One region of the Nonomuraea sp. B5E05 genome, then DNA from elsewhere that is predicted to be linked to it. Evidence: riboswitches for the same ligand, from Rfam matches in the RefSeq annotation. Region 1 holds a riboswitch; the other holds the start of a gene.
The links. A riboswitch is a leader RNA that binds a small molecule or an ion and turns the genes downstream of it on or off. The one in region 1 is predicted to bind glycine.
Positions count from the first base shown of each region.

Region 1 (3,200 bases):
ATTCCAGGCCCGCCGGGTGTTACGTTGAAATGCAGAAGCCAGTCAGCAGAAGCAACGACCAAATAGCTGTGCCGGGTCACCGGTCAGGAATACGGAGCAGCCCGTGTTGCAGATGGAGGTTGTGGGCGTTCGGGTTGAAATGCCCACAAATCAGCCGATCGTCCTGCTGAAGGAGGCACACGGGGAGCGGTTCCTTCCTATATGGATTGGCATGACGGAAGCCACGGCCATCGCCCTGGCCCAGGCAGAGGAGCCTCCGCCGCGGCCGCTCACCCACGACCTCTTCCGTGACGTGCTGAGCGCGCTGGGCGTAGGCCTGCGGGCGGTCAACATCGTCGCCCTGCGTGACGGCATCTTCTTCGCCGACCTGGTGTTCTCCAACGGCGTGGAGGTGAGCGCGCGGCCGTCCGACTCGATCGCGCTCGCCCTGCGCACCGGGGCGCGCATCTTCGCCAGCGAAGAGGTCGTCCAGGAGGCCGGGGTGATCATCCCGGACGACCAGGAAGACGAGGTGGAGAAGTTCAGGGAGTTTCTTGACACGATCACTCCCGAGGACTTCGGCCGGGCGGGGTAGGTATTTCAGTGCATTTACGCTTCACGACGCGCCGAGCCGGATCGTTGACTGAGCATGGTCGCGGTCCTACGGTGCAAGTGAAACCCGTGGCCGCGCTTCACGTACCCCCAGATCAGGCCGCGGGATGAGAGAAAGCCGGAGGTCCGCGTGGCGGTCAGCAGCGGCGAGGGAAAGACGGCCGGCCAGGAAGATCCGGTGCGGCGCGAAAGCGCGCGGCAGCGTGCCGGGGAGCAGGGTCTGCTCTTCGACGAACAGCCCGCGGCGCTGCCGGGCGACATCGGATACCGCGGGCCGACGGCATGCTCGGCGGCCGGCATCACCTATCGGCAGCTCGACTACTGGGCGCGCACGGGCCTCGTCGAGCCCACGATAAGAGCCGCGCAGGGCTCAGGCTCCCAGCGTCTCTACAGCTTCCGCGACATCCTGGTCCTCAAGGTCGTCAAGCGGCTCCTCGACACCGGGGTGTCGTTGCAGCAGATCCGCACGGCCGTGCAACATCTGCGTGACCGCGGGGTCGCCGACCTCGCGCAGATCACGCTCATGAGCGACGGCGTCAGCGTCTACGAGTGCACCTCGGCCGACGAGGTGATCGACCTGCTCCAGGGCGGGCAGGGCGTGTTCGGCATCGCGCTCGGCCGGGTCTGGCGCGAGGTCGAGGGCTCCCTCGCGGAGCTGCCGGGGGAACGCGCGGCGGTCGAGGACACCGTCCCGGCCGACCATCCCGCTGACGAACTCGCCCGTAGGCGCCGCGCCCGCCGCACGGGGTGAGTACGGCTCCTGGCAGCCGTACGAATCGGGCGTAGTAACCTGAGGGCAGCAAGGCCGACGACCCCGTGCGGGAGAGTCCCCGGGCCTCTGGGCTCCGGGGCGCCGAAGGAGCAACCCTCCCCGGAATCTCTCAGGCATCCCGTACCGCTCGGGCGAGGCAACTCTGGAAAGCAGGCGCACCCGCCAGGCGCGCCTCACCGACGGTGCAAGCCCCACCGGGGGTGAAGCTCTCAGGTCGCGGCCCCGCGCTTGTCCCGGGCCCGCGCTGACAGAGGGGGAGATCCGGCACACGCCCGCGCCCTGGCGCCGGTCTCCACAGCCTCGGGAGGCATCTCCATGACCGATCTGTCCGCCCCGCCGTTCTCGTCCCGGCACATCGGCCCCTCCGAGCCCGATCAGCAGCGCATGCTCGAGGCCGTGGGCTTCGAGTCCGTGGCGGACCTGGTGGCCGTCGCCGTCCCCGAGTCCATCAGGGCCAAGGACCGGCTCACGCTGCCCGCCCCCGCCGGCGAGGCCGAGGCCATCGCCGAGCTGCGCGCCCTGGCCGATCGCAACCAGGTGCTGACCTCGATGATCGGGCTGGGCTACCACGACACGGTCACGCCCGCCGTCATCCGCCGCAACCTGCTGGAGAACCCGGGCTGGTACACCGCCTACACCCCCTACCAGCCGGAGATCTCGCAGGGCCGCCTCGAGGCGCTGCTCAACTTCCAGACCGTCGTCTCCGACCTCACCGGCCTGCCGGTGTCGGGCGCCTCGCTCCTCGACGAGGCGACCGCCGTGGCCGAGGCCATGACGCTGGCCCGCCGGGCGGGCAAGTCCAAGAGCGCCGTGTTCGTGGTCGACGCCGACGCGCTGCCCCAGACCAAGGCCGTCCTCGCCACCAGGGCAGAGCCGCTCGGCATCACGCTCGTGGAGCACTCCCTCGACGGCGAGCTGCCCGAGTGCTTCGGCGTGCTCGTGCAGTACCCCGGCGCGTCCGGCCGGCTGCGTGACTTCCGCGCCGTGTCCGCCGCCGCGCACGAGGCGGGCGCCCTCGTCGTGGCCGCCGCGGACCTGCTGGCGCTGACGCTCGTGGCCGCCCCCGGCGAGCTGGGCGCCGACATCGCCGTGGGCTCCTCGCAGCGGTTCGGGGTGCCCTTCGGGTTCGGCGGGCCGCACGCCGCCTACATGTCCGTACGCGAGGGCCTGCAGCGGCAGCTGCCCGGCCGCCTGGTCGGCGTCTCCGTCGACGCCGACGGCGACCCCGCCTACCGCCTGGCCCTGCAGACCCGCGAGCAGCACATCCGCCGCGAGAAAGCCACCAGCAACATCTGCACCGCGCAGGTCCTGCTCGCCGTCATCGCGAGCATGTACGCCGTCTACCACGGCCCGGACGGCCTGCGCCGCATCGCCCACCGGGTGCACCGCCACGCCGCCGCCCTGGCCGAAGGGCTGCGCCGGGCGGGCGTGGAGGTCGTGCACGCGGAGTTCTTCGACACCGTGCTCGTGCGCGTGCCAGGGCGCGCGTCCGCCGTGGTCGCCGCGGCCGCCGAGCGGGGCGTCAACCTCTGGCAGGTGGACGCCGACCACGTCTCGATCGCCTGCGACGAGAAGACCGGAGCCGCCGACCTGGCCACGGTGCAGGCCGCGTTCGGAGTCACGACCACCTCCACCGACGTCGAGGGCGCCGCAGACGCGCTGCCCGCCTCGCTGCTGCGCGAGTCCGCCTACCTGACCCACCCGGTCTTCCACGACCACCGCTCCGAGACCGCGATGCTGCGCTACCTGCGCCGGCTGCAGGACAAGGACATCGCACTCGACCGGTCCATGATCCCGCTGGGCTCCTGCACGATGAAGCTCAACGCGACCACCGAGA
Region 1 covers NZ_JBDPMJ010000020.1:158,314-161,513, reverse strand. Annotated here, with positions in the region: gene ABGB01_RS32080 (bifunctional nuclease family protein) at 104-574, shown strand; gene ABGB01_RS32075 (MerR family transcriptional regulator) at 722-1,342, shown strand; glycine riboswitch at 1,401-1,499, shown strand; gene gcvP (aminomethyl-transferring glycine dehydrogenase) at 1,679-3,200, shown strand, end outside.

Region 2 (3,200 bases), on a different contig from region 1:
GGCCGACGACGAAGGGGATCTCGTGCGTGCCGTACAGCCGGACGCTGCCCGACTCGCGCATCTCGGCCAGGCGCCCTTCGATGGTGTCCACGTCGACCAGTTCGGGCTTCTCGCCGGACAGGCCCAGCAGGACCGCCTTGTCGCTGCCGTGGCCCTTGCCGGTCAGGCCGAGCGAGCCGTACAGGATGGCCTCCACCCGGGCCACGCGCGGCAGCAGGCCGTCCTCGTGCAGGCCGCGGGCGAACTTGTGGGCCGCGGCCATCGGGCCTCCCGTGTGGGAGCTCGACGGCCCGATGCCGATCTTGAAGAGATCGAAGACGCTGATCGCCATTGATGGTGCGCCCTTCATGAGTGCCGGGGCCCGGACGCGGGCCCCGGCGTCAGCCGATGAGACCTGGCAGGGTCAGGACTCGCCCGAGGTGAGCGCGGCGTACTCCTCGGCGGAGAGCAGGTCCTCCGGGTCGCCCTCCATGCGCACCCGGAACATCCAGCCCTCGCCGTACGGGTCGCTGTTGGCCAGGCTCGGGTCGTCCACGATGGCCTGGTTGATCTCGACGATCTCGCCGCCGACGGGCGTGTAGATCTCGCTGACCGACTTGGTCGACTCGACCTCGCCGACGGAGTCGCCCGGCTCGGTGATCGACCCGATCTCGGGGAGCTGCACGAAGACGACGTCACCAAGGGCGTCGGCGGCGTAGGCCGTGATGCCGACGGTCACGGTGAGGCCGTCCTCGACCCCGGAAACCCACTCGTGTTCCTTGGTGTAGCTCAGGTCGTCAGGGATGTTGCTCACTTGTTCCTCCTGTAAAAGGGCAGCTCGGCCAGGTCCATGGGTTCATGGCTGCCCCGGATGTCCACAGCCAGGCCTGAGTCGGCGCCGGTGTCCACGTAGGCCAGCGCGATGGGCTTGCCCAGGGTCTGGGAGGGCGCACCGCTGGTGACCTCGCCGACGACGGCGCCGTCCTTGGTGACCGGGTAGCCGTGGCGCGGCACCCGGCGGCCCCGGGCGACCAGACCGACGAGACGGCGCCGCGGCGGGTCGTCCTTGACCGCCTCGAGCGCCGACCTGCCGACGAAGTCGCCCGGCTTGTCGAATTTCACCACCCTGCCCAGCCCCGCGTCGAACGGGGTCAGCTCGGCGCTCAGCTCGTTGCCGTACAGGGGCATGCCGGCTTCGAGTCTGAGCGTGTCGCGGCTGGACAGTCCGGCGGGCTTGAGCCCGTACGGCTCGCCCGCGGCCACGAGCGCGTGCCAGAGCGGCACCGCGTCCTGGTTGGCCACGAACAGCTCGAACCCGTCCTCGCCGGTGTAGCCGGTGCGCGCGATGAGCGCCTGCCGCCCGTCGACCAGCCCTTGCAGGCCCGCGTAGTACTTGAGCCCGGCCAGGTCGGCGTCGGTGAGCGTGGCGAGGATCTCCTGGGAGCGGGGTCCCTGGACGGCGATCAGCGCGTACTGCTGCGAACGGTCGTCGACCACGGCGTCGTACGCCTTGGAGCGGTTCTCCAGCTCGCCGGCGACCTTCTCGTAGTTCGAGGCGTTCGCGACGACCATGAACTCCTCGTCCCCGAGCCGGTAGACGATGAGGTCGTCCAGCACCCCGCCTCGCTCGTTGACGATCATGGTGTATCTCGCTCGTCCGGGCGTCACGGCCGACATGTTGCCGACCAGCGCGTAGTCCAGCGCGGCGGCGGCCTGCGGCCCGGTCACGAAGATCTCGCCCATGTGCGAGAGGTCGAACAGTCCGGCGGCCTCGCGGACGGCCCTGTGCTCCGCGGACTCGCTCCCGTACCGGAGTGGCATGAGCCAGCCCGCGAAGTCGGTCAGCGTCGCGCCGAGGCTTTCGTGCACGTCTCGTAGCGGAGTAGGTCGGGACATTTATCGCACCTCAGGACAGGATTGGATGCCAGCATCCTCCCCCTCTGTCATCGATGCCTGAGAGCTTCGCCCGAGTTTTGCCGGACTTTCACCTTCGGCGAGGCCCTGCGGGCCTGCTTTCCAGAGGTCACCTTCCGAGGAGACATGCTCCTGGTCAGCCGTGCGGTCCTTTGCCTTGAGAGGTTCGCGGGGAGGGCTTGCTCCTTCAGGGACCCTGACCGGCTGTCAGGGTGCTCTCCCGCACGGTTTGCTGGTGTGTCCCGCCAGCCTAGTAGTGATTTGGGGGTCTTGTCGCGTTCGCCCGTCAGCAGGCGGTCACCAGGGCCTCGAAGAGGGCGTGGTCCTCGGCCGCCTCCGGATGCCACTGCGCCGCAACGCTGAACGGCCCCGAGTCCAGCTCCACCCCTTCCACGGTGCCGTCGGCGGCGGTCGCGGTCACGGTGAGGCCGGGAGCGAGCCGGTCGACGGCCTGGTGGTGATAGTGCGGCACCGTCACGGGCGCCGTGCCCAGCGCCTTGGCCAGCCGGGTGCCGGGGACGGGGGTGATGGGGAGGTGGCCGAAACGTCCGGGCGCGGGGGAGTGACCCGTGTGGCCGACCACGTCGGGCAGGTGCTGGTGGAGGGTGCCGCCGAGGGCGACGTTGAGCACCTGGAGGCCCCGGCAGATGCCGAGGAAGGGCAGCCCGGCGTCGAGGGCGGCGGCCAGCACGGCGAACTCGGCCTGGTCACGGAATTCGCGGATATAGCCGGTACGCTCCTCCGGCGTCTCGCCGTACCTCGCCGGATCGATGTCGCCGCCCCCGGCCAGGACGAGCCCGTCCAGGCGGCTCACCACCTGCGCGGCGTCCCCCGCGGGCGGGAGCACCACCGGCTGGCCGCCGGCCCGGACGACCTGCTCGACATACATGTACGGCAGGAGCGCGACCGGCATGTCCTGCCAGACCGTGAACGTCGCCGGCTCCACGTAACAAGTGACCCCGATGACGGGACGTCGCACGATGACCTCCTAGAGCGGCGTGACGTAGGCGCCGGAGATGCCGCCGTCCACCAGGAACTCGCTGCCCGTGATGAACGACGCGTCGTCGCTGGCCAGGAACGCGACCGCCGCCGCGATCTCCGACGCCTCGGCGAAGCGCCCGACCGGGACGTGCACCAGACGCCGCTGCGCCCGCTCGGGGTCCTTCGCGAACAACTCCCGCAGCAGCGGCGTGTTCACCGGCCCCGGACACAGCGCGTTCACCCGGATGCCCTCGCGGGCGAACTGCACGCCCAGCTCGCGCGACATCGCCAGCACCCCGCCCTTGGACGCCGTGTAGGAGATCTGC
Region 2 covers NZ_JBDPMJ010000019.1:29,940-33,139, forward strand. Annotated here, with positions in the region: gene ABGB01_RS30410 (L-serine ammonia-lyase) at 1-331, opposite strand, end outside; gene gcvH (glycine cleavage system protein GcvH) at 404-793, opposite strand; gene gcvT (glycine cleavage system aminomethyltransferase GcvT) at 790-1,875, opposite strand; glycine riboswitch at 1,910-2,009, opposite strand; glycine riboswitch at 2,029-2,126, opposite strand; gene ABGB01_RS30425 (gamma-glutamyl-gamma-aminobutyrate hydrolase family protein) at 2,180-2,872, opposite strand; gene ABGB01_RS30430 (3-oxoacyl-ACP reductase) at 2,882-3,200, opposite strand, start outside.
Region 2: it holds a riboswitch for glycine, as region 1 does, so the genes downstream of both, gcvT (glycine cleavage system aminomethyltransferase GcvT) here and gcvP (aminomethyl-transferring glycine dehydrogenase) in region 1, are expected to answer to the same signal.